DNA from 4 places in the Sutcliffiella sp. NC1 genome. Region 2 is predicted to be linked to each of the others. Evidence: riboswitches for the same ligand, from Rfam matches in the RefSeq annotation. Region 2 holds a riboswitch; each other region holds the start of a gene.

Region 1 (7,955 bases), 1.1 Mb from region 2:
AAGTTCCATTTGAAGAAATGAGCATGCTAGAATCTGGGGCAACCGATCATCAACTAAGAGTGAGACTTTTAAATAAAAGATAAGAATGTAATTGAGTATCGAATTACAAACATCCCCATTACATATTCTAATGAAATAAAGCAAAGGAAAGTTGTCATACACAATAACATAGAAGCAGTGTTTATTCCGAAAGACACAATGAAAAGAATCCTTTCATGGCAGGATGGAGATCTCTATTACGAAATCACATATTTCTCAAAAGTTACTCCATCAGAACTTAGTAAAAAGCAGCTCGTTAAAATGGCAGAGTCTTTTAATTAAAAAATATATTCGTATCATAAGTGTATTCCGGCATAGATTTGCACAAGTTAAATGGGAATAATGACCTGAAGGGATGAACCGTATGAATTTTAAAAGCACTCTACAAGAAGCACAAGACATAATCCATCAAGCGCATCATCATTTAAAGCAAGTTAGCTCTAATAGTCCAGAAGCAGAGGCGTGTCACTTTGCTCAAAAAGAACTTGAAAAAGCTCAACAGAAAATTCAACAAGTTCAACAACAAATTAATGAATAGTGGCGGTCCCCAAATCAGTTAAAACTGACTTCGGGGACCTTCTTTTATGGCATAAGAGTAATTGTACATAGGAAACGAGAAGTGGTGCATACCCTCACCGGTTGTGGTGCATAAGCTACCGAAAAGTCAGCATAAAGGTAGTGCTGGTGCATAGGAAACGGGAAGTGATGCATAGGTTAGGTCAAAGTAGTGCATATCCTCACCGGTTGTGGTGCATAAGCTACCGAAAAGTCAGCATAAAGGTAGTGCTGGTGCGTAGGAAACGGGAAGTGGTGCATAGGTTAGGTCAAAGTAGTGCATACCCTCACCGGTTGTGGTGCATAAGCTACCGAAAAGTCAGCATAAAGGTAGTGTTGGTGCATAGGAAACGGGAAGTGATGCATATGCTTGGTCAAAGTGGTGCATACCCTCCGATTTTTTAAGCATAAAACTATGTAAAGTCAGCGTGAATATGGAACTTGGACAAGCTCGTTTATTTTAATTGCAAACAAGCTTTAAATATTTATCAAAAAATCACAAGTGATATAGAGGTTTTTCAAACATTTTGTCGAAAAATAAAAAAGTAAACTAACTAAAGAAAGAAGATAGGACAATGACAAAACTAGAAAAGATGAGTAAAGACGACATATGGAATGCAGTAATACAAATAATAAGTAGTAATGATTATCCAACAGAAAGTAAAATGCTCAACGAATTATTTATCGTCTTTCAGTACTATTCAGAGCTAGAAAGCGGAGGGCATGAAAGTTTCTTCAATTGGATGCAGGGGGATATTGAAGAAGTAGGTGTATCCGATTATTTAAACGATTTAATTTACGTTTTAGTAAAAATAGGTGCCAATGAATGTGCAGTTATTATGAAAAAGTATGGCTACGAGATGTGGCAGTTTTTTAAAGCTCTAGAAGCAGGGGAAATGGTCGAGGACAGTTTTTATCAGGTCATTGAAATAGCTGATCGAGAATATTACTCTCAAGATGGTAAACTAGAACAGCTATTAGAAGAGTATTTTGTAAAAGTATATCCACAATTAATCAATGAGTAGTATAGGAAGGGGGGGGAACAGTTCTTGCTAAGAGAGTAAGAACTGTTTTCCAATTACTCTACTTTTCTCAATCCTTTCCCATCCAACATTTCCTGTACACCTTCCTCACACACACCATATGTTCTCCATGAACAAGACTCACAAACGGTTTGTATATCAGTTGGCACTACATGCTGACGAATTCGAAATTCAATGTCTTTCCATTTTAGCATTTGCCCAATTTTTAAATCCATCTTTTCTAAAATAGCGGCATCCCGCTCATATATGGTTTTGTCTTTACAATGATATTCACCGGTGTTAGGATATTTTTCACACAATTGATCTGGTCCTTTTACGATTTGAATCCATGTTTCAGGATCGTTTCGAAGCGTTTGATGCAATTTCGTCATATTCTCCACATACTCTTTTGAATACCCCATCCCTCGATAGCCGAGTAGGCAAAATAAATGATGTCCGCGTAATTTGTACATAATTACCTCCGCTTAAGTAAGAGTAAACCAAAATGAAATTAAAGTTAACATAGGTTATATCTTAACATAATCTAAAATATTTAAATAATATTATTTATATGAATCTATTAATGGTATAATCAGGAAAACATCCAAGGGGGAAGGCGTATGATTTTGCATACAACGATTGCAGGTGAAGGTGAACCTTTAGTCTTAATTCATTCTGGTGGAATGACTGGATTTACAGAATATGAGGAACAAAGTGAATTTTTTTGTAGTAAAGGATATAAAGTGATTCGTCCAGATTTAAGAGGACACGGAAAATCCGTTGGTCCGATTGATCATTATTTCAGTCATAGTGCAGATGATATTTTAGATACGTTAGATTCATTAAATATTGTAGCATGTCATATTGCAGGCGTATCAATCGGTGGGATTGCTGCGTTACTTTTTGCTAAGAAGTATCCTAATAGAGTACTTTCAGTCTGTTTTTCAGGTATTTTTCCTATTAAACCAGATAACTGGGAGGAACTAACAAAAGATGAAGCGGAAAGATACGAAGAACACTTATTTAAAAACGAAGAAGTAGTAACTTACTTAAATCAAATACATGGAGAAAATGACTGGAGATCACTGTTACGTTCATTTAACGAAAAAGACTTTTATCCTTTTGAAGAAATAGCGGATGTTGCCGAACTCAACACTCCTGCTCTATGTTTAATTGGTGAAGAAAAAGAATTAGAAGTTTCAGCAACCAATACATTTAAGGAAATGAATCAACATATACATTTAGGCATCATTCCATTCGCTGGACATTTAGTTCATAGAGACCAACCGGATTTATATTCGCAAATGTTGTTAACTTTCATAAAGTCAACACATAGAAACTAGTGTATGAAAATGATATGCCTTGTAAATGTTCAGAATGTTTGTTAACATCAAGATGTAATTAAATAGTGTAAAAACACTAGGGGTGCTTTTTTAGCTGAGAGAGACAATCTGTCTTAACCCTTTAACCTGCTCTAGGTAATGCTAGCGAAGGGAAGTGGAGTATATAGGACAGGTATGTCTCTTTCAACTATAACCACTTTCTTTTAGAGAGTGGTTTTTTATTTTTAAAAAGGAGAGGATACAAATGAAATTTACTGAGAGATTAAAAGAGAAGTTAGAGCCAATTTGGAGACAAAATCATTCCCATCCATTTGTGGTGGAAATGGGGAACGGGACACTAGATAAAGAGAAATTCAGATTTTATATGGTCCAAGATTATGTGTATTTAATTGACTATGCTAAATTGTTCAGTATTGGGGCATTAAAAGCAACAGATGTGAAAACGATGGAGAAATTTGCAGCGCTATTGCACGGAACGCTACATGAAGAAATGGATCTTCACCGTAGTTATGCAGCTCAGTTTGGTATATCTCCTGAAGAGTTAGAAAATGCGGAGCCGTCTCCTATCACTTTAGCTTATACACATTATATGTTACATAAAGGACAAAACGGGACGTTGGCGGAACTCGTAGCAGCCCTTTTGCCTTGTGCGTGGAGCTATTGGGAAATTGGGAAAGAGTTAAGTCAAATTCCTGGTGCAACGGATCATGAGTTGTATGGTGAATGGGTTCGTATGTACAGCTCAGAGGAATTTGGTCAGCTTGCAACGTGGTGTATTGATTTAATGGATGAATTAGCAGAAGGAAAATCGGACACTGAGCTACTAGAATTAGAGAAAATCTTTTTAAACACAACACGATTTGAATATATGTTCTGGGACATGGCGTACAACAACCAAATGTGGCCGGGAGAATAACTAAGATATACTAGAGTAACGATGCTTCGTTACTCTTTTTTTCGTTTTAACGTAATGAAACTTCTATACTTAATATTTCGTACTATTAGTATAGAAGTATTAAGGGGGAAACAATTTGTTCACAGACTTAAATGAAAAGTTAATAGTATCAAAAGAAAAAATGCGTAAAAAAGTAAAATATGAGGAGCATATCGAACGGTTACATGCATCCTTACAGGCAGAAGAATCTAAGAAAAATAAATTAGAAAAGCAATTGTTGAAAGAAAAGGAAGATGTTACTCGATTAGAAAGCTTCTCCTTATCAAATATTTTTTACACAATAATCGGTAGAAAGCTTGAAAAGTTAGATAAAGAGCAGCAAGAAGTATTAGCTGCGAAGTTAAAGTACACTGAAGCGTTAGAAACAATTTCCGATATGGAGCGAGAGTTAGAAGAATATAAGGATAAGCACCTCGATGTTGCGTATGCCGATATAGAGTATGAAAAAATTATTCAAGAAAAAGAGCGCTTAATTCATGACAAACATTCCATATGGAGCGAAAGACTATATACACTTGCTGATCGAGAAGCAACGATAACTGCTAGTTTAAAAGAATATGAAGAGGCAATAGATGCGGGTAATAGCACTGTTTTGGCATTAAATAGAGCGTTGAATGAATTAAATTCGGCAAAAAATTGGTCCACATTTGATATGTTCGGTGGAGGGATCATTTCTACCGCAATGAAACATAGTCGGTTTGATGAGGCAAAACGTTACATACATCAAGCTCAAAGCCGTTTACGCCAGTTTCAAGAGGAGTTGTTAGATATTGAAAGTCATTTTGATGCGAATTTCGAGACAGGTGGATTATTAACATTTGCAGACTACTTCTTTGACGGCATCATTGTTGATTGGATTGTACACGGAAAAATTAATGACTGTTACGACCAAACAGAAAAAACGAAAATAGACGTATCTAGAGTTTTGAAAATCCTCTTAGAGCAAAAGAGTGACTTGGAGAAGGAACTAATTAATGTACAAGCAGAAAGAATAGAAGTGTTGGAGAGTTAGTAGGAAAAAAGTTAGGAAATGGAGTAGAAAAACGCCGGGATGAATATGAACATCATAACTTTTTAGAAATACTTAACAGGAATCGAAAATTACTTAACAGCTTTTCAGAAATACTTAACAGGAATCGAAAATTACTTAACAGCTTTTCAGAAATACTTAACAGGAGTCGAAAAATACTTAACAACTTTTCAAAAATACTTAACAAGGATCGAAAATTACTTAACAGCTTTTCAAAAATACTTAACAAGAATCGAAAATGATCCAAAAATTACTGAACTCCATTATCGAGATTTAACAGATAAGGAACAATATGCTCTAAAGCTAGATGATTATGAAGCAGCCCTGCAATTTACACCTAAATGGGTCTCCATAAACGAAGCGATTGTACAAAATAACAAAATAATAAATGAAGTAGAGCAGAACAGCTGGGTGAAACGAGAAAATTATGTTTTAAACGAGTTAAAAAAGTCCCTTAAGTAATGGTTGTGCTACAGAAAAAAAGACCGACTACAACAGAAGCAGTCGGTCTTTTATGATGGAACCAAATCGACAAGGTTCAACATATTTCTTACATAAAAAGGATTTTTTTAAGCCGTATGGAATTTATAGTAAGAGAGATTTTGTCGTCTCTTTACTTTTTTGGGGATGAGGGATTTTGGTGATATTAAGGAAGATAATTGCGTTTATTTTAACAAGCTTACTAGTCCCGTTATTTTTAGTAGTTTGGGGTGGTGACTCATCTATCTTTTGGGGAATGTATGGGGTATTTCTCATGTATGGGACACCGTTTATTTTACTGTACGGTATGCCTGTTACGTTTTTAGCTGAAAGGTTAACGAGAAATATACAGAAGAGGAAAAGGCTTGCAGTATCGTTTGGGATTCATCTTTTTTTCGGTCTAGTTTGTGTGTTTATCGTCGGTTTTATTTTTAAGGAACCATTTGGGGAATGGGGCTTTTTTGGGGGGATTTTGTTTATCGGCTCAACTTTAGCTTCTATTATTCTTTGGAGCGTTGATGAGCTATTAAGAAAACTTGTTGATTGGGAATCGATACAGAGTGCAATGTAATCTTTTAAAGAAATATATGTAGAAAAGGAAAACTTTTTCATTCCATTTACCGTCTAAGAAGATAGAAGTTATTATTTTACCAAAAAAGAGAAATAAGATTTAGGTTACATAATGATATAGGGGGAAGTCACTTGAGGAAATTTATGTATTTTATGCTTATTGCACTACTGTTTAGTTTTTTAAATCCTACGACCACCAATGCAGAAACTAACGTAGAAGTGAAGGTGGAATATGGGGTTGATAATAAAGTTCAACAGTTTAAAGGATTCCCAGTTAGGGTCCAGCTAAAAAATAACGGTGAGTATATAAAAGGAGATTTAGTCGTTTTCTCGAGTCCGAGTTACAATGCATCAGGTAGCTACGTTGTGCCAGTAGAAATAGGAGCTGGAGAAACGAAAACAGTAGAGCTGTCTGTAAAAGGGATGAACGAATATTTCTCCTATTATGGCAACACACCTCCAAATTTTATTAGTTTTTATGAAGGAGGAGTAGAAAAAGGGAAAGAAATTAAGCTAAAAGGTAATGCGTCCGCAAAACCTCGTTATTTAGGCGACAATCGGTTAGTTGTTGGAGTGCTAAGTAATAACTTCGATGCAGTAAATTATTTCAAACTAATTCGTCATCAATCGGAACCTATTGAGTTATTAAATGTTTCAGCCGATAACATTCCTACTCAATCGTTCGGTTTAGAAATGTTCGATGTGCTACTTGTACATGATTTTGCTATATCAACGCTTACTTCGGAGCAACAAACCGCCATCAAACAATGGGTAGCTAGCGGTGGATCGATTATTTATGATACGAAAATAGGGATTTCCAACGACTTAGGAGAATTACAAGATTTTTTACTCTTCCAACCATCCACTGAAGTTGCATTGGATTCTCTCGTTGAAGATGGAAGTTTACCAACTGGAATTTCAACGTTTACTGGTCAAGGAAGTGATGAAAACGCTCAAGTAATCGCAAAGGATGGCGATGTTCCACTCGTTTATCATAAATCAATTGGCCTTGGTAAGGTTACACAAGTAAATAGTAATTTAGGATCAGATGCTTGGAAGGATTGGGAGCATTTAAATTTGTGGTGGAGGGCCATTTTACAAAAAGCTTCTAGTAAAAACGTGAATAGCTACCACCATCCTAGTTTTTATGAAAACCTTTACGAACTGACAAGTGTTGGAGAATCGTTTCCGGGCTCCATTATTTCCGTTCCCTTATTAATTGGAGCATTTATTATTTATTTAATAGTTTTAATACCTGTATTATATTTTATTCTTTACAAAAAGGATAAACGTGAACATGCGTGGTGGATTATTCCGACGATTGCGATTACGACTAGTGTGATGATCTTTGTCATTGGTGCGAAAGATCGAATCGCAGGAACGCAAATTAACGAATCTACTATATTGTTAATGAATGAAGACTCGTCTCAGCCAGCTTCAGGTGTTGGTATTATATCAATACTAACGAATAGTGGTGGAGCGTACAAAATTTCTACTGAGCATGAAGGAGTAGATTTGTTCCCAATTGTGTATGGTTATGATAATAACTTTGAAACAGCAAGACGTCACGCTTACATTCAGACTGGCGTACAAGGGACAGAAATAACGTATAACAATGTTGATTATTGGTCTATTCGTTCTGCACTAGGAAAAGTTCAATCTGTGGACTTAGGAGATATGAATGTTAATCTCAGTATTGAAGGTGAAAAAATAGTCGGTACCGTTGAAAACTTACTTCCTTATGAGCTAAAAGACGCACACTTATTAGCTGGGGGCAGTGCAACTAAATTAGGGGACATTGGAATAGGTGAAAAATTCCAAGTGAACTCCGAAATTACGCAAAAAAATGTGGCAAACGTCTTAACGGCACCAACTCAATTCGTTAGTGGTCGTGTTTTTCCAGAGATACACAAAAAAATGACGAGCCATTATGGATCCAATATTGAAAAAGACGAGTTAGA
Region 2 (7,955 bases):
GTCATAGAAATCCTCGTGCGAGATTGAATTTATGGTTTTTTAATCCGAGTCCGGGGAAAACATACCGTGAACCTTGTACCCCTACGATGCCAAGATCCCCTATGACGCAGTTCGAATTTGCGCATAAAAATCATTGCTTCTATGTCGCTGTACCGGGCTACTGCCCAGAGTTTTATAATAGATAAAAAAATAAGGAGATGATTTTCTCATGACTTGTAGAGGATCAAGTTATTACCCAACAACTTATTCACCAAGTGCTTATCCAGGTATGAAGACTAGTCCCACACAACAACAACTAGGCGGCTTTCCGGCGGGGATGCCTTCTGGACCAGCTTATTCTGTGCCAGTAATGCCGATGGGGACAGGACAGCTGCTAGGAACACGGGTAGTGGAAGAATCGTTTATCGAAAATATTTTGCGCTTCAATAAAGGTAAGATTGGTACATTCTATTTTACTTACCAAGGTAACACTGAATGGAATGCTAGGGTTTACCGTGGACGCGTTGAAACGGCTGGGCGTGACCATATCATCATTAGCGACCCTGCCAGCGGCAAACGTTTCCTGCTTATGATGGCAAATCTTGACTGGGTAGAATTTGACGAGCGAATTAACTATCCTCACACAGAAATTAGTCCTGAAGTAACATTGGATACAACTCAGTGATAATGCCAATTTGCTAAAAACCCGCTACCAATAAAAGCGGGTTTTTAGTTTGGTCATATTTAGAATACATAATTGAATTGTAATGGACAAGTTCGCTTTCCTGTTCCCTCTGAAGGAAAAGCGAGCACTTGCAACGACGTTTAAATGAACTAGATTTTTAGAAGGCTATTTCCGTCCTGTAAAACCTAAGACCTATATTCTCTTCTCCTACAGTCTTATGTAGGTCTCTGTCTCTAGCTATATTTTTGTAAATATATTGTAAAAGTAGTAATTTTCACACTTTTTTAGGATATAATGCGAGAGGATAGAAAGTTGGGAACATAGGGGGAAAATGGAAAGATGAAATTTATTAAAATGATTGTTCAACGAAAAATTCTAGTCGGCTTGTTAACGGTGCTTGTGCTATTAATTGGCACGTTTTCTTTGCAAAAGCTAGATAAAGAGTTATTTCCACCAATAGATTTTGATGGAGCATACATTGTCATTTATGCCGATGATATGCAATCCATTGAAGTGGAGCGCTCTATCACTAGTCCGCTTGAGAACAGCATTATGGCAATCGATGGTGTTGATAGCGTTAGCTCAACTTCCAATATAGGTGTGAGTAGTATTAATGTGTTTTTTGAGCGTGGCAGTGGAGATGAGGTATATAACGAACTAGAAACCATCGTAAGTAGTACTACCGCTAATATAACAGGTATTCGTGATGTGGTTACAGGTAAATATAGTACAAATCAACCGTACGATTTCTTTATGGATGTGTCTGGTGGCGACCTGGAAGAAATGACGGTTTTTGCACAAGAAATATTAGAGCCAAGATTAGAAGATTTAAAAGAAGTTTCCGATGTTTTATTAACCGGAATTCAAGAAAATGAAATAATAATAGAGTTTAAACAAGAAAAATTACTTAGTGAAGGAATGGTAATTTCCGATGTAATCGGTTTTATTCAACAAAATAATAGTGAAGCAACACTTGGAACGATAAAAGAAGAACAAGATTCACCGTCTCTTCGTTGGAACACAAAGTTTGAAAATGTGGAAGATATAAGAAGTATGAAGCTTCCGTCTTTAAATGGCTTTGTAGAACTAGGAGATGTAAGTACAATTACTTTAATGCCTAAAGAAAACTCCTCTGACGTTTGGAAAAATGGAAAGAAAGATTTTATTTTTGTGCAAGTCGGAAGAGTAGCTAATGTTACTCAAATTGACATGGCGAATGCAGTTCGAGAAGAAGTAAAGAAAATTGAAGAAGAAGGATTGGTAAAAGGCTTCGACGTCAATTTTATTGTTTCTCAAGCTGATTACGTACAAGAATCAATTGATGGAGTTTCAAACAATATTTTAATAGGTGGAATACTTGCAGTTATTATTTTACTATTGTTCCTACGAAATTTACGTGCAACATTCATTGTAGGTATTTCCATTCCAACATCAATCCTATTAACATTTATTTGTATGTGGCTACTTGATTACAGCTTAAACATTTTAACACTTATAGGCTTAGGTTTAGGGATAGGGATGATGGTGGACTCGGCTATCGTCATTTTAGAATCAATATATCGTAAAAGGGAACAAGGTTTAAAAAAATTAGATGCTGTATTAGAAGGAGTAAAAGAAGTTGCAACGGCTGTTATTGCATCTATGTTAACGACAATAGTAGTGTTTTTGCCAATTGGCTTACTCGGCGGAGAGTTAGGCCAGTTTATGATCATACTGTCCGTAGTAGTTGCGGTAACATTAATTAGTTCCGTTGTCGTTTCATTTACTTTAATTCCAGCACTTGCGGAAAAATTTTTAAAGCTAAAAAAGAAAAAGGCAGTAAAAAAAGAAGGGAAACTGCTACAAACATACAGTAAACTCGTTTCTTGGACTGTAAAGAAAACGAGAAATAGTATCGCTGTTATCGGCATATTTTTTCTAATGTTCGTTGGTTCTCTTTTTTTAGTAACAAAAATACCGATGACTATTATGCCTGACGTATTTAATCGTTATGCAGAATTAGTTATTTCAATGGAATCAGGAATAACACCTGAAGAAAAACAAACTGTAGTAGAAGAAATAAATGAAAGACTTAGTTCGATTACGGATGTGGAATCCAACTATATAATAGACGATGGAACGTATATTTTTGCAATCATTAACATGACAAAGGATAAAAACATTACAAGAGAGCAAAAGGAAGTAAATGAGGAAATCTTTCGCTCCCTTCGTGAGCTAACAGAAACTCAACCAATTGTTGGAGTGCAAAGTTCGATGGATGCAGGAGGTGCGTCACCTGTCCAAGTTAATATTAAAGGAGACGACTTTGAACAATTACAATCGTTAGCGGATAAGTTTATACAAGAACTAGAAGCTATAGATGGAGTTGTTGGAATCTCCCATTCCGCAGAAAGAACATCTATTGAAGAAGTAATAGAGTTAAACGAGAACGCGATAGAAGAGGCAGGCCTAACGAATTTTCAAATTAGACAAATGATCGAGCAAGCTTTTCTGCATTTTCCAATCGGAGAGGTTACAGTTAATAACGAAACGCTTCCCTTAATCGTAACATGGGAGGAGCGAATAAACAGAAAAGCTGATTTATTGAACCTGGAAATTCCAACGAACGACGGAACAAGTAAACTATCTGAGTTTATTCAATTAAAAAGTGTAAACACGCCGAATGCAATTACTCATATAGATGGCGAGCGATATATTTCTATTTCTGCAGACATGGAAGGAAAAGATTTAGGATCTATTAATAGAGAAGTTCAAAATGTCATTCAAAAATTTGAAACACCTGTTGGATATACGGTTGCGGCAGCTGGTGATTTAGAACAGCAACAGGAATTAATGGTAGAAATGATGATGATCTTAGGGTTAGCAATTTTCTTAGTGTATTTAGTGATGGCTGTGCAGTTTAATCATTTAATCCAACCTATTATTGTCATGTCAATCATACCGATGACGATAGTTGGAGTAATTTTAGGTTTAGTTCTAACCCAAAGAGAGCTAAGTATCATGTCAGCGATGGGTATCATTATGTTAATTGGAATTGTATTGAATAATGCAATCTTATTAATCGACCGGACTAACCAACTTCGTAATCAAGGTGAGGAAATTGAAAATGCCTTAATAGAAGCTGGGAAAAACCGTATTCGACCAATCTTTATGACAACATTAACGACAGCTGGTGGAATGTTACCTTTAGCGTTAGCTTCAGGAACATCAGGTAACTACCAAGCACCAATGGCAACCGTAATCATATCAGGCTTACTATTTGCAACCTTTATCACACTCCTACTCATCCCAGCCGTTTGCAAACTATTCTCTACTATCGGGAAAGTAGGAAAGAAAATGTTTAAGAAAAAGAATCGGAGTAATAAAGATGAAACCAGCGAAATAAATATTTAATATTGCAAAAGTAAACCTATTGAAAAACTGCACCAAGGCCGATGGATCTTATAAGGTTCGCCTTTCACACAAGTTTAGAACCGTGAGTGTAACGGAGCGGAAGGTGCGAGACTCCAGCGGGATGTAGAGGGAAGGTCGAGACCCCACAGGCGAAGCCGAGGAGGCTCGACTCCCTCCCCGCGGAAAGCGAGTACCTGCAGCGAAGAGGAACGGTCTGACTTAAAACGCTAACCTATTTTCGATATAGATATAGAAAAAACCTTTTGACATTTTAAAATAAACTGATATGATAATTATCAGAAAACACCTTAAAAATTTAATAATTAAGACCACTAGGGGTGCCTTTACAAGGCTGAGATTAGAGTGTGACTCTAAGACTCTTAGAACCTGATCTGGTTAACACCAGCGTAGGGAAGTGGACGGTTGTATTTTCATGCATGAATTATTTCCTCGCATGAACTACATATCATTATGTTTAATCAACCACCTTCTTTGCGCACATGCGAAGAAGGTGGTTTTTTATTTTTTCGGAAAAAATAGTAGGGCCCACTATTTAATTCCGAAGCAACAAAATGTATCTAGGAGGATGATTAGGATGAAATTTTCACAAATAATTAGAAAAGAAGCAGATCATATATGGGAGGCAAGCTTTCAACATCCATTTGTTACAGGAATTGCTGATGGAACACTTTCCTTGGAAAGCTTTAAATATTACGTAATGCAAGATGCATATTATTTAAGTCACTTTGCAAAAGTTCAAGCATACGGAGGGGGGAAAGCATTTGACCTTCAAACAACTGCTAGACTTGCTGCACACGCACAAGGAACGTATGAAGCTGAACTGTCACTACATGAAAATTTTTCAAAACGTCTAGGAATTTCGGAAGAAGAACATAAAAACTTCCAACCAGCACCAACTGCTTACGCATACACATCCCATATGTACCGTGCAGTTTTAACTGGTGGATTAGGAGAAGTAATCGCAGCGTTATTACCGTGTTACTGGTTATACTATGAAATTGGTGAAAGGTTACAAGGTTCAACTCCTGAAGAACCAATCTATCAAGAATGGATTGCCGCCTACGGAGGGGACTGGTTCCGTCAATTAGTGGAAGAGCAAATTGATAGATTAGATGAATTAGCGGAAAAGGCAACAGAGGGAGAAAAAGAAAGAATGAAAGAGTATTTCCTGTTGAGTAGCCAATATGAATATTCGTTTTGGCAAATGGCTTACACATTAGAACGTTGGCCAGTTCAAGCGAAAGTAAAGCAGTAGGAGATTACGAGAATGAAAAAAAATTTAAAGCTAACAGATATATTAGTAACGATATTAATTTCCATCGTTTTTGGGATTGTATATAAAATTTGGGGTCCAGTGAGTGGGGTTATGAGCTCATTTGGACTACATATTGATGAGTTAGTATACGGTATGTGGTTCATTGCTGCTGCTGTTGCGTATTTAATTATTCGAAAAGCCGGTGTTGCATTTTTAGCAGAAGTGGCAGCGGCATCTGGTGAACTATTAATGGGGTCAGAATACGGTGTAATCGTACTAGTATACGGAATCGTACAAGGATTATTTGCAGAAGCAGTGTTTGCCTCCTTTCGCTATAAACGATTTGATCTATTAGTCGTTTCTCTTGCTGGAGCTAGTTCAGCGGTAGGGTCACTTTTATTAGATTTGTTCCGAGGATATTTATTAGATTTAGTATGGTGGAGTGTGACATTAAAAGTATTTTTCCGCATTGTAGGCGGCATTTTCTTCACCGGCTTTGTTGCGTATGCATTAGTGAAAGCATTAGAAAAAACAGGGGTAACGAAACTATTAAGACCAGCTAGTAAAGAAGATTATGAGTCTTTGAGTAAATAGCAAAAAGAGGGATTTTGAAACGTTTAAATTAAAGCGCATTAAAAGGAGAGAGTCATGACACAAATTAAAGTGGAAAATTTACGTCTAAAATATGCAGGGGATGAAATGCTTTTCCACGATGTCTCTTTTTCTTGTAAACACGGCGAGAAAATTTTGTTCCTCGGTCCTTCAGGGTGTGGGAAATCAACCCTATTACAGGTTATTTCTGGGTTAATACCGACTGTAATGGAAGTACCGATGCGTGCGGATAACATAATAACACCGGAGTCTTGGGGCTATGTGTTCCAAGACCCGGATTCTCAGTTTTGCATGCCTTATGTAGACGAGGAACTTGCATTTGTACTTGAAAATTTAGCGGTACCGAGAGAAAAAATGGACTGTAAAATAAATTACTTACTTAACGAAGTAGGCTTAGAGCTTCCACACCCCCACACGAAAATAAATGAACTGTCTGGTGGAATGAAACAAAGGCTAGCGATTGCTTCTGTTTTAGCAATGGAACCAGATGTTTTATTTTTAGATGAACCAACGGCGCTATTAGACCCAGAAGGAACAAAGGAAGTGTGGGACACAATTAAACGGGTAGGAGAAGAAAAGACAGTCATTATTGTCGAGCATAAATTAAACTATCTGTTAGATTGGGTAGAGCGGGTAGTCGTTTTTGACGATAAAGGAACAATCATAGCGGACGGAGCTACTTTAGAAGTTTTCTCGCAATACAAGGAAAAGTTAAAAGAATATGGCATTTGGTATCCTGGAGTTTGGGAGGAAGTAATTGATCCAACTAATTTAAACCAAAATCCAGAAAAGGGAGAATCGATTATATCTCTACACGATTTTCAGGGTTTTAGAGGAAAAGAGTGTAAAATTTCAGTGGAGGATGTTACGTTCCATAAAGGTCAATGGACAACGATTATCGGAAAAAATGGCGCAGGAAAAAGTACCCTATTAGAGGCGATTCGAAAGCTTTTAAAAACGAAAGGTGAGCTTCATTATTTCGGTGAAAATTACGAAGAAGAAGTGACGTTTGTTTTTCAAAACCCTGAATTTCAATTTGTTACGCATTCCGTTGAAGAGGAAATTGGATATACGCTATTGCGAAAAGGTGTATCGGAAGTAGAGAGAAATAATAAAGTAGAAAAACTGCTCGACAATTTTCATTTAACACATGTACGAAAAAAACACCCTTTCGAGCTTTCAACTGGACAAAAAAGACGGCTAAGTGTGGCATCAGCGGTTGTACATCGTCCGAGTGTACTCCTTTTAGATGAACCTACATTCGGTCAGGATAGTCGAAATACTTTTTCGATGCTTGAATGGTTACAACAGCTCAAAGAAGAGGGGGTATGTGTTGTGATGGTTACACATGATGAGCATATTGTTGAGCATTTTGCAGATAAAGTGTTAGTAGTGGAGAGTGGAGAAGTAGTAGAAGTAATAGAGAAAGAGAGGTACGTACACGATGCAATGGTCATTACAAGTTAACGAAACGTGGTTGCATCGAGTGAATCCGAGTTTCAAGTTAATAGCAATTGTCCTCCTCTTTGTAGCGGTCCTCTTCATACATAACATAAATGTATTAGTGAATATGACACTATTTATGTTATTGCTCTATATAACGTCAACGGGACATAGTTGGAAGGTAAAGGTCGTTCTTCTCCTACCATTTACCATTCTATTTTTCTCTTCTGCTGTGACGATGATTTTGTTCGGTAAAGGTGATACAACATGGTTTCAATTAGGCATTGTTCACATAAGTGAAGAAAGCTTTTATCGAGGAGTTCATATTGGATTAAGAGCATTAGTGTTTGCGTTTTTAGGTTTACTATTCGCGCTAACAACGAAGCCGGTTCTTTTATTTTATTCTCTTATGCAGCAATGGAAACTACCGCCAAAGTATGCTTACAGTTTTCTCGCGTCTATTCGGCTCCTGCCAATTATGGTAGAAGAATTTTTTACTTTACAAAAAGCGTTAAAAGTTAGAGGGATTAAACAGGAAAAAGGTATGAAAGCTATCATACAAAAGGT
Region 3 (7,955 bases), 1.2 Mb from region 2:
TTGCTTCATAAATACACTCCTATTACTGTATAACTTAGTTGTACCCTTCCAAAGGAAGCTGTATGTTGAATGTTGTACCCTTTTTATCTTTTTTGTTTTCAATTTCAATGGAACCATTAAGGTTTTTAATAATATTAAAGGAAATCATTAGTCCTAATCCCGTTCCGTTTTCTTTCGTAGTAAAAAAAGGTTCCCCTAGCTTACTTAAGACTTTTTCAGAAATACCAGGTCCTTCATCACTTATCAGGATAGAGAGAAAACCATTTTGTACAGCTGTTCTAACCGATAACGTACCACCATTTTCCATCGCTTCAATACCATTTTTAATAATGTTAATAAACACTTGCTTCAATTGGTTACCGTCCGCTTTTACATAGTCCTTTTCAATTTGAAAATCAAATTCAAACCAAACATCATTAATAATTGCTTGTGTTTCTAATAATAACGTCACATCTTTAAGTAATGCACTAATTGAAACTGTACGGAATTGAACAGCTTGCGGTTTCGCCAATAATAATAACTCACTACATATTAACTCAATTCTATTTAATTCTCCATTAATTATTTGATAATAATCAGAAGTATGATAGTTCCCAGATTCAATTAACTTAAAAAATCCTTTTATAGCCGTTAACGGGTTTCTAATTTCATGTGCAATGCCTGCAGCTAATTGACCTGCGACCGAAAGTTTTTCAGATTGTACCATTAATTCTTCTGCTTTTTTACGCTCAGAAATATCACGGACAATAATTTGAAGTGCTTTTTTACCTAAATATGTAGTTGGGATAGCCACCATTTCGGTGTACAACTTTTTATCCTGAAAAGTCGTCCATGCTTGTTCAAATAAAGGATGTTTCTTTTCATGCTTACTACTATTAACTGTACGTTTCCAAATATCTTTAAAATGATTTTCTGCAATATTGTGAAAAATACTTTTACCAATAATTTCACCATAACTGTTTGCTTCCAGCATTTTTAACCCCGACTCATTAATAAACACCCATTTTTCTTCACAAATGATACCAATTGTATCAATCGTATTTTGTATTAATGTTCGGAACCTCTCTCGACTTTTTTGGAGGATATTTTGAAAATTTTTTCGGTGTGCAATATTTACTAATACGACAAATGAAGCTATTTTACCACGGAACATCGTCGGTGTCGACATCACGTCAAAATCAATTAAACTTCCATCAGCCCTAATCCATTGTTGTTCCATTAAACCAACATTTTTGCCACGCGCAACTGAAGTTAGCCGATGCTCTACAATATCATGAAACTTTGGATCAATAAACCGGTAAACATCTTTTTCGATAATTTGCATTCGATTATGTATACCTAATAGTTGGCATCCAGTCCAATTTATATACTCCACTTTACCATCAACAATAATTAAAACACCGTTCGGTAATTTTTCAATAAGGTCATGAGCATAATTTTCAATCAGTGGTTTATCTCCCAATGCATTACTCTCATAGCGAGTATACCCTTTTTCTCTATATAATTTATTATTAGTAGGTGACCAACCTGGTACTTGTGAAAAAGTGAACAGCCACTCTCTTTCATTTATGTTAGCTGAGGAACCAACAGAAACTATATTTGCTTTTCCACACAAAAATCCATCTGCAGTTTTTAACCTTACTAAAAAAGAAGCAGAATTGGTAGGTTGTTCAACTAAATTTTCAACTAAATATAGATCTTCTTGATGAATGTGTTCTCTAATAGGTTTTCCAATTAATTTAGAATTGTCCATGTTTAATAATGTCTCACTAGAAGTTGAGCAATATTTTATCTTTCCCAATTGGTCAATTACTAAAAATAAGCTTATGTTATTACTATCTGGATCAGATTGGTCTATTTCAGATTGAACAGGAGAATGGTAATATCCCATAACTTCCCCCCCTAATCATTTTATATATTAATATATTTAATTTGGTTTTAATTATACAATATATTCCGAATTTTTTCTAAACTTTTTCATCAATATGTAGATTCATGTCTTTTTTTTGCATATCACCTGTTCATTTACAGAAATAAATACTTTGGATTTTTTATATTTTACTATAAAATATATGGTAATGACGTATACATAACAAGGGGGAAATGTTCATGAACAATAGAGAAACTGTTGCTTTCGTAGGTACTGGGGTAATGGGGAATAGTATGGCTGGCCATTTATTAAGAGCTGGCTATCATGTTAACGTGTACACAAGAACAAAAGAAAAAGCAGAAAATTTAATAAGCTCTGGAGCAAAATGGTGTTCTACCCCAGCTGAAGCTGTAGCTGATGCGAAATATACGATTACAATCGTTGGTTACCCAAAAGATGTTGAAGAAGTTTATTTCGGAAAAGATGGAATATTAGAAAATGCAAAGCAAGGTTCTTTCGTCATTGATATGACAACATCAACGCCTTCATTAGCAAAAAAGATTTATGCAGCAGCAAAAGAAAAAGGGATTTATAGTTTAGATGCACCTGTATCAGGTGGAGACGTTGGTGCTAAAGAAGCTCGCCTTACCATTATGGTAGGTGGTGATAAAGATGCATATAAAACATGCCTACCTCTGTTCGAAAGAATGGGTAAAAATATCGTATTACAAGGTGAGGCTGGCTCAGGACAACATACGAAAATGTGCAATCAAATTGCGATTGCCACAAATATGATCGGAGTATGTGAATCACTTGCATATGCAAAGAGCTCTGGGCTAGATCCTGTGAAAGTGTTAGAAACGATAACGACTGGTGCTGCAAATAGTTTTTCCCTTAGTAAGTTAGCACCTAGAATACTTGCAGGTGATTTTGAACCCGGTTTTTATGTGAAGCATTTTATTAAAGATATGGGGATTGCCTTAGCTGAGGCTGAAGCAATGGGGTTAAAACTGCCTGGGCTTTCTTTAGCTATCGATATGTATGAAGAGCTTGCCAATAAAGGAGAAGAAAATAGCGGTACACAAGCGTTGTATAAATTATGGGAAATGTAATATTAATGTATTAATAGTAAAATAAAAAGCTGCTTCCTCGCATAGAAGCAGCTTTATAAGTTTTAAGCGTTTGCTTTAAAAAACTTCGGATAAAATTTATATATAATTACTAGTATCGCTATTGTAATAAGCATTTCTGGAACTAAATAAGACAAGTTATAAATAATAGAATATAATACAACCGGTATTCCATCTGGAGCATATTCACCGAACCAAATTACTCCTGAAAGGAAATGACTTATTAAACGTAATGCGGTTCCAAATATCATACCAACTACAATTGTACGAATAGTTACTCCTTTTACGGCAAAAATAGCGGCGAATCCTAACAGTGCAAATGGTAATGGGTAATCTAGAATAAGTTGCGCAGGATGAACAACATAACCTCCTGTTAACCAATTAATAACCCCTACTAATAGTCCGGTTACAACCCCCGCTTTCCAACCTCGTCTAAAAGCAATAACAAAGATTGGAACCATAATTAAAGATATAGATCCACCGTACGCCCAAAGCGCACCAAATTTCACATAGCTTAAAATAACTGCAAGTGCTGCCATCATAGATATTTCTACCATTGTGACTAAACGTTCTCTTTCCATCTGTCTCTCCCTTTCATGTATCCACTAGAAGGCTAGATTAAAGGAACATTTAGAAACGGTTAGAATAAAATAACAACCACTTCCCTACGCTAGTATAAACTAGATCAGGTTCCAAGAGTTAAGGTGTTCACCTCTCTCAGCCTTATCGGCACCTCTAGTGGACTTTCATTTACTTTTCCAATCAATATTGTAACATAATTTTAACAAAAGGGGAAAATTTTAATTGGAACACTATGAAATATCGATTCCTCGTAAATACTCTAGCATAACGTGAACCGCTACACGACTCGTCATATCCCGAAAATCGATTGTTGGATCTATTTCTACAATATCTATTCCACACACTTTATCGTGTTGAGCTACCTTATATACAGCTTCTAACAATTCACGAGAAGTCATGCCTCCGGGACCTAATGCTGGACAACCTGGAGCGTATGCTTGGTCGAGTACATCCATGTCAACTGAGATGTAAATATGATCCACTTTGCCTTGTAAATATTCCAGCGATTCTTCTATAACACACAATATCCCTTTTTCTTGAACATCTTTCATCGTAGAAATACGAATACCTTTCTCAAGAGCAAATTGATGATAATATTCGCTATTAGAGTAGTTTCGAATCCCCACTTGTACTAGGTGGGCACCTTGAAGGACTTCATCCGAAAGTAACCTATTGAATGGTGTACCATTAGTTGGCCCACCATCTTCCGTATTTCTTAAGTCATGATGTGCATCAAATTGAATAACACCAATTGTACCGGCCTTTGCGTTACTCATTCCTTTTACTAGCGAATAAGTAATAGAATGATCCCCACCTATAAAAATAGGGTGTAGGGACGGATTTTCCCTAATTAGCTTCTCTATACTTTGTTCAATGCGGCGATAGCTTTCTTTTATATCTGTTGCATGCATGAGCACATCTCCACAATCGGTAAGTTTACTAGATTGCAGGTCTTCTCTAGTCTCTACTGCATATGTTGAATAGTTGTGAAAAAGTTTTCTTACAGTAGCAGGAGTGAAGCATGCCCCAGAATGACTAATAGATGGCTTGGATAAAGGAACACCAATAACGGCTGTTCCTTTTATCTCCTCTATGCCATTCCACTCCTGTAACAGAGAAGCTGCTTTTTTGTAGTAGCGATCTGTAAACAGTGGACTGCCAGCTTTTTGAATAAACGTTTCCTTATCCAACATAGGCCCCACCTTTCGCTACTTCTTCTCCGTTTAAATAAACTGTATTCGTGTGGTTTACCCCGTAATGATAAGGAACATATAAATAGTTTGGCGCATTCCATACAACTACATTTGCTTTACGTCCTACTTTTAATGCGCCTGCACTACTCCCACGATTAATAGCATGTGCAGAATTAATCGTGACAGCATTCCAAATTTCTTCTGGCGTGAGCTTTAACTTTAGCATTGCTAAGTTCATAATTAGTTGAATGTTTTCGGTAGGAGAGCTACCCGGATTAAAATCTGTCGCTAGTGCAACCGCGGTACCGTTATCAATCATTTCCCTTCCGCGAGCGTAACCTTCTTTATTTAAATAAAATGTCGTACCAGGAAGTAAGACAGCTATTACTTCAGAATTACCTAACTCTTTAACAGCTCTATCAGATGCAGCAATTAAATGATCTGCTGAAATTGCTCCAAGTTCGATTGCTAACTCTGTACCTCCTAAAGAGACAATTTCATCTGCATGTATTTTCAATTTGAATCCAGCTTCTTTTGCAGAAGCTAAGTATCGGGCTGACTGCTCTACGTTGAATACAGCTTCCTCACAAAATATATCAACAAATTCTGCTAAATCTTCTTCTTTTAGCTTCTGAAACATTTGTTTCATTAACTGTAAAAACTCCTCTGACTTTCCTTTATATTCGTTTGGAATAGCATGTGCCCCTAGAAATGTTCTCGGGATGTCTATTTCATATTCCTCCGCTAATTGTTTCGCAACTTGTAGCTGCTTTAACTCTGTATCTAGATCTAAACCGTATCCACTCTTTGCCTCTACCGTTGTAATTCCATAACTAATCAGTCTTTCTAGATGAAAACTAGCTTTTTCTAGTAAATTCTCAAAACTAGCTTTGCGTGTTGCTTCTACAGTTGAAAGAATTCCTCCACCTTGCTGTAAGATTTCTAAATATGGTACTCCTTGCTGTTTTAAAGACATTTCGTGTTCCCTTGAACCTCCAAAAACTAAATGTGTATGGGGGTCAACTAGTCCTGGAGATACTAGCTTTCCACTACAATCTATCACTTTTTTACTCTTCAAATTTAGAGCCTCTGCTGTCGTACCAACAAATTGAATGACTCCATCTTTCCATCCAATCGCTCCATTTTCTATTAGGGGAAGCTTACTCATTTCCTCCCCGTGCACTTGATGATCGTGACCGTGATCCATCGTTAACAACTGACTACAATTTATTAATAGAGAATCTAGCATTATACATCCTCCTTCAACATCGGAATATGAACGCCACGTTCTTTAGCAACCTCTACCGCTTTTGAGTACCCTGCATCGACATGTCGTACGACTCCCATTCCTGGGTCAGAAGTTAAAACACGCTCTAATCGTTTCGCTGCATCATCTGTACCATCTGCGACAATAACCATCCCTGCATGAAGAGAATACCCCATACCTACTCCACCACCATGGTGTACAGAAACCCAACTAGCACCATTCACTCCATTAATTAACGCATTTAAAATTGGCCAATCCGCCACTGCATCACTACCATCTAACATTCCTTCTGTTTCCCGATTAGGAGATGCAACGGAGCCACAATCTAAATGATCACGGCCGATTACGATGGGAGCTTTTAACTCTCCGCTTGCAACCATATCATTAATTATTTTGCCAAAACGGGCTCTCTCCCCATAGCCTAACCAGCAAATACGTGAAGGTAAGCCTTGAAATGCTACTTTTTCTCGCGCCATTTTAATCCAATTACATAAATGTGTATTATAAGAAAACTCTCGTAAAATAACTTCGTCCGTTATATATATATCTTCTGGGTCACCTGATAGTGCAACCCAACGGAATGGCCCCTTCCCTTCACAAAATTGTTGGCGAATGTATGCTGGTACGAAGCCAGGGAATTGGAATGCGTCCTGTACACCTTCATCAAAGGCTACTTGGCGAATGTTATTTCCGTAATCAAACGTAATTGCACCTTTATTTTGCATATCAATCATCGCTTGTACATGTATCGCCATGCTTTTCTTCGATTGTTTAACGTATTCTTCCGGATTTTCCAAGCGTAACTTATTTGCTTCTACAAGTGAATAACCAATCGGAACGTAACCATTTAATGGGTCATGGGCGGACGTTTGGTCTGTTAAAATGTCTGGGGTAAATCCTCTCTCCACTAACTGTGGCAAAATTTCTGCTGCATTTCCAACAAGACCGATAGATAAGGGTTCTCTACGATTTTTGTACTCTTCTGCTTTTGCTAACGCCTCATCTAAACTATGAAGCAATACATCACAATATCTAGTATCAATACGACGCTGAATTCTTTCTTCGTCAACGTCAATACCAATTACTACCCCACCATTCATCGTTACTGCTAACGGTTGAGCTCCACCCATTCCTCCAAGTCCAGCTGTTAGTGTAACCGTTCCTTTTAATGTGTTGTTAAAATGTTGTTTCGCAGCTTCTGCAAACGTTTCATATGTTCCTTGTAGAATCCCTTGAGTACCAATATATATCCAGCTACCAGCTGTCATTTGGCCATACATCATTAGCCCCTTTTTATCTAACTCATGAAAATGCTCCCAATTGGCCCATTTTGGAACTAAATTTGAGTTGGCAATCAACACTTTCGGTGCGTCCTTATGACTCTTAAAAATAGCAACTGGCTTACCAGATTGAACTAAAAGCGTTTCATCGTCCTCTAATTCTTTTAAACTAGAAACAATACTCTCAAAGCTTTCCCAGTTTCGAGCTGCCTTTCCAATTCCCCCATACACAACGAGATCACTAGGATTTTCTGCCACTTCTGGATCTAAATTATTCATTAGCATTCTTAAAGCAGCTTCTTGAATCCATCCCTTCGTATTTAACTCCGTACCACGTGGTGCTCTAATTATTTTTTCTCCCATTTTCATAACCCCTTTTCAATTTTTTATCGTTTCTTCACATTCTTCTTTCATCAATTGAGCTAATGCTTCTATATCTTTAGAAAAAATGCGGTCTTCTGTTATAGAAGGTACGATATTCCTCCCATTTTGATACCACTTTTGCATGTTTGGAGATGCGTATTCAACGCCACGATATTCTACAGCTTGTAATGCACAAATATATTCAATTGCTAGTACCCGTCGAACATTTTGGATAATTTGATACGCATGCCTTGCAGCAATCGTTCCCAT
Region 4 (7,955 bases), 460 kb from region 2:
ATATTAAGCACATTAAATTGGGCAGTTTATTCGGTGCTCTTAAAAAAATTAAATGTTCCTTTACCGGCGCTAGTATTAACTTTTTACATAAGTTTTATTGGATTTATCCTTACACTACCCTTTCTCATGAAACAAAGAGGTTGGGAGAAATTCGAGTCTCTAGCGTATGCGGAGTGGGGACATCTCATTTTTTTAGGGATTTTCGTTTCTGGTGTAGGATATTGGTACTGGGGAAAGGCATTAGAAGTACTAGAAGCATCAAAAGTTTCTGTTTTCATATACTTAGAGCCAGTTTTTACAGTAATCGCTGCTGTCATCCTCCTACATGAAAAGGTAAAAATAACAAGTGTTACAGGCGGCCTCATTATTATTATCGGAGTCATTTTAGTAAATGGCCATTTTAGGAGACGTTTAGTTTAAAAATATTTCTTAAAAAAGAAACCTTAATACAAGTCTAAACGTATAACATAAAAGGCTTGTACAATAAGAAGTGTCGTTGTCGAAATTTTACAGAAATTTAACTAGACAAAGGAGCTTATATTCTGTCACAATATAATTATTTTAATTAAGGAGAATAATTCAATGTATTACAAAATTATGCAAGTAGGGTCAGTTATACTTTTACTTTTTGCAATTATTTATTTAGGGTCCCTTGTTGACTGGATATTTAGACCAGTAATAGTGTTTGGACAAACCTTGTTTGTACCGATTCTTCTAGCTGGAGTGCTTTTCTACTTATTAAGACCACTCGTACATATTTTAAGTAAAAAGATGCCTAGAGGAATTGCGATTTTATTAGTTTATATCGGTTTAGTTGGATTAGGCGTCGGGCTTTTTTCTTTTATTGGCCCGGAATTACAACGACAGTTTACTAACTTAATTAATAGCATGCCGGTCATTGTGAAGGAATTACAAGTGTTACTACTCACTATTCAAGAGAATGATTTAATTCAGCGATTTGGATTAGAAGATGCATTCGAATGGAAGGATCGTATCGAACAAATTGTTGTCATCGCAAGTGGGCTAGTAGGTGACCTTGTTACTAACACGATTTCTGTTATTGGTACTATTTTTAATACGTTACTATTATTCATTATCGTTCCCTTTATTCTTTTTTACTTGTTAAAAGAAGGGGAAAGACTTCCGCATTTTGTTCTGAACTTTATTAGTAAAGATAAACAACAAAAGGTAAGGCCGATTTTAACGAATATGGATGAGACGTTAAGTAATTACATTCAAGGTGTCTTAATTGTTTGTTCCTTTGTTGGTATTTTGTATTATGTAGGATTTAGTATTATTGGACTTGAGTACGCTTTAGTGCTTGCGATATTTGGTATGGTAACGAATGTGATTCCGTATGTAGGTCCGTGGATCGGCGCAATACCTTCGTTTATCGTTGCCTTACTACACTCTCCTATGCAAGCAATTCTTGTCCTAATTATTGTAGTCGTAATTCAGCAAATCGAGAGTATTTTTGTTCAACCACAAATAATTGGAAAAAGAATGTCGATCCATCCAGTTACGGTTATGATCCTTGTCCTTGTTGCAGGCCGTTTCATCGGAGTAGTTGGAATGATATTAGTAATCCCGACATACGCTGTTGCTAAAGTAATTGCAACACACTTATATAGTCTATGGAAAGTTAGAAAAGAAGAACAAGAAAACTTAATTAAGTAAACAAATAGGATCTCAATATGCACTTTCGAAGATCCAACTAGTATTCATAAAGCCAGTCCTATACTTAGTATAGGGTCTGGTTTTTTTTTGATAATTAACTATTCAATGGACAAATAATAACATGTTAAAATAAAGTAAATCCCCATGTAAATGTTGTAGAAACTAAGACGTTGGGAGAGGGAAAATGTTTACGTTTGAAGAAAAGAAATACATGTTGTCCGTTTTAAAAAAGCAAAAGACAAAAGCATTTTTTAGAAAAACGCCTGAAGTAAACGATAGATTAATTGAAAAACTAGAACAAATGATTCGTAACGAAGAAGTGAACGAACGTGAATTGAGAAGCAAATTTTAATTCGAAGAGAATCATCAAAAAGGTGCGCAAATAGAACATTTCGCACCTTTTTAACTTAAAGGAAACTTAGTGAAGTTATGGGAAAGAAGCAAAGAGGTGGTCAGTTTGGAGAAATCACATAATGTAAAGTCTGCGACTGTAATTGGTGCTGGTATAGGTGGCCTTTGTACGGCTATTGCTTTACAACAGAAAGGATGGAACGTTTCTGTTTACGATAAAGCTACAGAACTCAAGGATGTTGGTGCAGGGATTGTATTGTCTGCGAATGCCTTAAAAGTGTTGGGAAAATTAGGACTAGCACTTGAGATCAGAAAAAAGGGTGCCCCGGTTAAAAAGGCCGAAATTAGAACATGGGACGGAAAACCATTAGTGAATGTACCTGTTCATGAACAGGCACAGAGATATGGGAGCTATAGTTATTTAATATACCGTCCCGTCTTACAAAAAGTATTACATTCTGCATTAAATGAAAATACTGTGAATCTTAATAAAAGATTAGTACATATAGAACAGCGTGATTCAAAAGTAAGTGTAGTCTTTGAAGATGGCGATGTAGTTAAAGATAATTTAGTTATTGGTGCTGATGGGATACACTCCGAAGTTAGAAAAAGGGTAATTGGTCCAAGCCCTTTACGTTATTCTGGTTTTACAGCTATTAGAGGAATTTCTGTCTATGAGGATGCACGTTTCCCTATGGAACTAGGTGGAGGTTTCGAAGCATGGGGCCATGGAAAAAGGTTCGGGTTCTCCCATTTAGGAAAAGGAAGAATCTTTTGGTTTGCAGCTATAAATAGTGAAAGTGGCACTATTATTAATTCCCCTCATCCAAAGAAAATCGCTTTAGATCATTTTAGCGGCTGGTGGGAGCCAGTTACTAACGTGATCGAAGCAACAGAAGAATCGAATATAATTGTTCATGAAATTTTTGATAGAAAACCGATGAACACGTGGAGTAACGGAAAGATTACACTGCTCGGTGATGCTGCCCATCCCATGCTACCAAATTTAGGACAAGGTGGGGCGCAAGCGATGGAAGATGCATTAGTGCTCTCTCGCTGTCTTGACGATTACCCGAATGAAGTTGAGAAAGCATTAAAACAGTATGAAGAAATAAGATACGGCCGAACTGCTAAAGTCGTAAAAGGTTCTAGAGCAATGGGAAGAATGATGCAACTCGAAAATCCAATTGCAATTTTTATTAGAAATCAACTGTTACGGAACAGTCCAGAATCTCTTAAAATGAAACGGTTAGAATGGCTTCTAGGACACGAAGTATAGGAGCTAGTAATTTGTGATAGAAGTAATAAAGTATGCCCATAATATGAAACCGTCAGAGCATCATCTTCATATAAAGAAGAAGCTGAGTTAATGAGATATAAAGATATGGGTTAGGTATATAGTTAGATAAGCTTCTTAAATCAATTTTTAAAAAGCGTTGTGGATATTAATCCAAAACGCTTTTTTAATATCTACAAAGATGATCTATATAACTTGAATAGATTTAATTGGGACAGGCCATGTTTCTTGTGTATATGCCATTGTCCAAAATTGATGCTCTAACTGTGTGCTCGTAATAAAGTGCTCACGCATGCGTTTTTTTTCGTATTCACTAGCTTTGGCCGCACAAGCATCTATTTTATCCATAAATGTTTGAGTGATGGTACTAACTTCCTTGTCACCATAAAATGCAATCCATTCGTAGAAAGGATGAGCTGGTGTCGGTTTTACTTCCATCATCAGCTTTTTACCAATTTCCCAATACGTCCAGGGACAAGGGGCGAGTGCAGCAAGTGTTTCGCCAAGTGTACCGTTTGTAGCAGCCTCCATCATATGGCGTGTGTAATGATGTGCGGTTGGAGCAAGTGGAGCTTTTTGTAAATCCTCGTACCGAACACCTGCAACCTTACAAAAGTTATTGTGCGGATGTATTTCTGCATTTAAGACAAACCCTATTTGCTCCTGGAAAAACGTCATATCTTCTCTGTCTGTACATTTAGAAACCGCAAGACCATAAATACGGCAAAATGTCGTTAAGTATTCATAATCTTGTTGTACGTAATGAATGAGTGCTTCTTTCGGTACATTTCCTTCTCCAATTCCTTTTACAAAAGGATGTTCAAAAATTGCTTCAAAGATTGGGTCTGCTTCCTGTCTTAACTGTTTTGAAAATGTCATGTAGTATTCCTCCTCCAAATTAATTTAAGAAGAACACCCACATTCACCCATGGAAGACAATGCGAAAGGGGGTACGCATGAGCTCTTTTTACAACATAAAAAAGCTCCTCTTCCATGGAAAAGAGAAGCATGAGCATACGAAACGTACTCGATGCACCACTTTCCTCCGCTGGTATAAACCAGATCAGGTTCAAAGGGTCCGACGCGTAAAGCGACGTCTCAGCCTATTGGCTCCCCTAGTGGATATCCTATTCCATATACTACATGAATTTAGACATTATTCAATATACAATTGGAAAAATAGTTAATTTTTACTAAAATGTATCGTGATGCTATGTTTTTAATTGTTACTATAGAAATAAGTAGTAAACAAAAAAAGAAAATTAATCTCTAATCTGTCACAAAATAAATCAGTTAATCGTCTTGTTTGTAAAATAGGAGGATGATGACAATGAAGAATACAGAAAGAAATTGTGTTGTAATTGGTGGAGGGATTGCTGGACTTACTGCTTCTATTTATTTAGCACGTGCAGGATTATCCGTTACATTAATCGAAAAAGCTAAAACGATAGGTGGTCGGGCAAAAACAGAAGTGATGGATGGTAGTTATGTCAATTTCGGACCACATGCCTTATATTCAAAAGGAAAAAGTTTAGAAATATTAGCGGAATTAAGCATCTCTCCAAAAGGAAATAGCCCTGCCATCGGGGGAAAGGTGTTTTACAATGATTCACCGTATAACCTTCCCGCCAACCCTTTCTCTGTATTAACTAGTGATTTATTTAATTGGAGAGGGAAAATGGAATTACTCCGCTTTTTTATACTTTTACAAACAAAAAAATTAAAGAGCAACCGAGAGATCTCCGTTGACCAATGGCTTCATGAAAATATAAAGGATGAACGTGTTCAGAAATTTATTCTCATGCTTATACGTTTATCTTCTTACTGTAACGACCCTGATAGGCTTCGTGCCGAAGTTGCATTTAAGCAGCTGCAATTAGGAAAAGCCATTTATGTTCATAACGGTTGGCAGTCAATTATAGAGGAGTTAAAAGAGAAAGCGGAAAAATTAGGTGTCATTATTCAAGCGGGAGCCTCCGTTCAACAAATAAAAGGGAAATTTCCACAGTTTGAAGTGAAATTAAGTAACAATAAATCAATCTTCACACCATATATTTTATCAACAGCAAGCCCAAATGAGTTGAGGAAATTCCTTCAGGGCTATGAAATAGATGCAATCAATGAACTTATACCAGTCCGGGCAGCATGTCTGGATATAGTGCTAAACAATATACCGAATCCTACAGTATCATTCGCCTTGAGCATGGACCATCCACTCTATTTTTCTAATCATTCCAACGTCGCAACATTAAGTGACAATCAAAGCCACTCCGTCATACACGTAATGAAATATTTGAGCATTAATGAACCTAGAACGGATTTAAAACCGGAGCTCGAACAGTTTCTTAGTCGAGTTCAACCAGGCTGGGAAAAACATGTTATATCAAAACGTTACCTACCGAACATAACAGTAACTAATAGTATGATGAAAAAACAAAAAAATGAAATGGAGCAGATTCCAGGATTATTTATTGCCGGAGATTGGGTTGGCGCAGAGGGAATGTTAGTTGACAGTTCTTTTTTTAGTGCAAAGCAAGCGGCCATGAGCATTATTGAATTAAATGAAAAAAGGGAGTGTAGCGACGATGGAAATGGAGGAAGCATATACGCAGTATAAACCGCTACTTTTATCCATATCTTATCAGATGGCAGGAAGTATGACGGAAGCGGAAGATATCGTTCATGATATTTTTATAGATTTTCATAAGATTGATAAGAACAATATTAAAGATTATAAATCGTATTTGTGTAAAATGGCCACTAATCGAACGATTGACCATCTAAAATCCGCGAGTAAAAGAAGAGAACATTATATCGGACCGTGGCTCCCTGAACCGTTAAATACAGATCAAGATCCGCTGCATTCTATCGAACAACATGACCAACTCTCCTACGCGCTCCTAACACTACTAGAAAAACTTAACCCGGTTGAACGTGCAGTATTTGTATTAAGAGAGGTATTTTCTTTTTCCTATGATGAGATGGAGAGTTTCATAGGAAAAGAGGCGGCAAACTGTCGGAAAATATTGAGTAGAGCGAAGAAAAAGCTGCATTTCCATGAATCTAAAAAAAAGAATAATGTAGGTAGGGATGAAGAAGAAAAACTAATTAATCAATTCGTTTCTGCCGTAACGACTGGAAATACAGACGAACTATTTCAACTACTGAAAGAGGACGCAATTTTATACAGCGATGGTGGCGGCAAAGTTACCGCAGCAATATTTCCGATTGTTTCAAGTAAACGAATCGCTCGATTTATATTTGGCTTATTACAAAAATACAGTGATGATACGTCGTTATCCATACAAATGACACTAATCAATGGCCAGCCAGGACTTTTTATCAGTAGTGACCGAGAACCGAGCAGTGCCGTCTGTTTTGAGATTACAGATCAACAGGTAACGCAAATATTTGTAATTCGCAATCCAGAAAAATTAACGTATATGTTGGAAACTGGGAGGGGAAAAAAATGAACCTATTTATTCGTATCATAGAAATATTGTTAGGCACTATTTTTCTCGGAGCAGGACTTAACGGATATGTGGTTTTATTCGGATATGAGGCGTTTGCTCCTACAAGTCCAGCCGCCATGGAGTTTTTAGGAGAGGGATACTTTTTAGCGCTTGAAAAGGGTGTAGAAATAGTTGCAGGGATTTTACTTATAGTTCGTAAATATGTTCCATTAGCATTAACTGCATTAGCAAGCATAATCATTAATATAGTCGCATTTCATATTTTTGTAGATTCTGATTTGTTATTACTTGCTTTATTCATCACATTATTGGAAGGGATATTAGTATGGTACTATCGTGATAATTTTAAAGGGCTTTTGGAAAGTAGGCTAAAATAACAATTACAAACTAACAAATTAATGCTTTAAACCATTTTTTTCTGAATTAAACAAACAGGTGACTTTCTATCTGTGTATCTTATATAATAGTAAATAAATATTTTAATTTTTTAATAATTAATGATACACTAATAATAGAATAATATTGATAAACGGAAAAGAAATGGTCGTACGTTAGTCTTTAAGAGTTAATGTAAGCGCGACCAAATCTTTCTACAAAACTTAGGGGATAAGGGCGATAAATATGAGCAACAAACAAACGAAAACAGACGTTATTTTAATTGGTGCTGGTATTATGAGTGCAACGTTGGGGACACTGCTAAAAGAATTAGTGCCAGACTGGAACATCTCAGTGTTTGAAAGACTGGAAAGTGCAGGAGAGGAAAGCTCTAACGAATGGAATAATGCCGGAACAGGGCATGCAGCATTGTGTGAACTTAACTATACTACTGAAAAACCTGACGGCTCAATTGATATTAGCAAGGCAATAAAAATTAATGAACAGTTTCAAGTTTCGATGCAGTTTTGGTCCTATCTTGTAAACAGAAAACTTATCAATAAACCAGAAGAATTTATTAAACAATTACCTCATATGAGCTTAGTGCATGGGGTACAAAATGTACACTTTTTGAAAAAACGCTTTAAGGCGCTTTCAAACAATCCGTTGTTCCACGGGATGGAATATACGGAAGATCCAGAAAAGCTAATGGATTGGATTCCGCTTATTATGGAAGATCGCAATGTAAACGAGCCAATTGCAGCAACAAAAATTGACTCTGG

The links. A riboswitch is a leader RNA that binds a small molecule or an ion and turns the genes downstream of it on or off. The one in region 2 is predicted to bind thiamine pyrophosphate.
Region 1: it holds a riboswitch for thiamine pyrophosphate, as region 2 does, so the genes downstream of both, tenA (thiaminase II) here and tenA (thiaminase II) in region 2, are expected to answer to the same signal.
Region 3: it holds a riboswitch for thiamine pyrophosphate, as region 2 does, so the genes downstream of both, thiT (energy-coupled thiamine transporter ThiT) here and tenA (thiaminase II) in region 2, are expected to answer to the same signal.
Region 4: it holds a riboswitch for thiamine pyrophosphate, as region 2 does, so the genes downstream of both, tenA (thiaminase II) here and tenA (thiaminase II) in region 2, are expected to answer to the same signal.

The regions. Positions count from the first base shown of each region.
Region 1 is NZ_CP115153.1:2,154,783-2,162,737, forward strand. It holds gene O1A01_RS11250 (hypothetical protein) at 1-83, shown strand, start outside; gene O1A01_RS25450 (DUF4367 domain-containing protein) at 157-321, shown strand; gene O1A01_RS11255 (hypothetical protein) at 404-577, shown strand; gene O1A01_RS11260 (DMP19 family protein) at 1,170-1,619, shown strand; gene O1A01_RS11265 (DUF1284 domain-containing protein) at 1,673-2,089, opposite strand; gene O1A01_RS11270 (alpha/beta fold hydrolase) at 2,237-2,959, shown strand; TPP riboswitch at 3,028-3,129, shown strand; gene tenA (thiaminase II) at 3,204-3,875, shown strand; gene O1A01_RS11280 (hypothetical protein) at 3,991-4,926, shown strand; gene O1A01_RS11285 (hypothetical protein) at 5,585-5,995, shown strand; gene O1A01_RS11290 (DUF8725 domain-containing protein) at 6,127-7,955, shown strand, end outside.
Region 2 is NZ_CP115153.1:1,081,086-1,089,040, forward strand. It holds gene O1A01_RS05475 (cell wall hydrolase) at 1-185, shown strand, start outside; gene gerQ (spore coat protein GerQ) at 209-664, shown strand; gene O1A01_RS05485 (efflux RND transporter permease subunit) at 1,004-4,057, shown strand; TPP riboswitch at 4,382-4,488, shown strand; gene tenA (thiaminase II) at 4,653-5,333, shown strand; gene O1A01_RS05495 (ECF transporter S component) at 5,346-5,927, shown strand; gene O1A01_RS05500 (ABC transporter ATP-binding protein) at 5,982-7,412, shown strand; gene O1A01_RS05505 (energy-coupling factor transporter transmembrane component T family protein) at 7,390-7,955, shown strand, end outside.
Region 3 is NZ_CP115153.1:2,315,584-2,323,538, reverse strand. It holds gene O1A01_RS12125 (sodium-dependent transporter) at 1-9, opposite strand, end outside; gene O1A01_RS12120 (ATP-binding protein) at 35-1,891, opposite strand; gene O1A01_RS12115 (NAD(P)-dependent oxidoreductase) at 2,110-2,982, shown strand; gene thiT (energy-coupled thiamine transporter ThiT) at 3,045-3,581, opposite strand; TPP riboswitch at 3,646-3,747, opposite strand; gene hutG (formimidoylglutamase) at 3,813-4,775, opposite strand; gene hutI (imidazolonepropionase) at 4,765-6,024, opposite strand; gene hutU (urocanate hydratase) at 6,024-7,691, opposite strand; gene hutH (histidine ammonia-lyase) at 7,701-7,955, opposite strand, start outside.
Region 4 is NZ_CP115153.1:1,543,837-1,551,791, forward strand. It holds gene O1A01_RS08040 (DMT family transporter) at 1-420, shown strand, start outside; gene O1A01_RS08045 (AI-2E family transporter) at 583-1,677, shown strand; gene O1A01_RS08050 (hypothetical protein) at 1,862-2,029, shown strand; gene O1A01_RS08055 (FAD-dependent monooxygenase) at 2,126-3,307, shown strand; gene tenA (thiaminase II) at 3,512-4,204, opposite strand; TPP riboswitch at 4,349-4,452, opposite strand; gene O1A01_RS08065 (phytoene desaturase family protein) at 4,656-5,942, shown strand; gene O1A01_RS08070 (RNA polymerase sigma-70 factor) at 5,911-6,798, shown strand; gene O1A01_RS08075 (hypothetical protein) at 6,795-7,175, shown strand; gene O1A01_RS08080 (malate:quinone oxidoreductase) at 7,420-7,955, shown strand, end outside.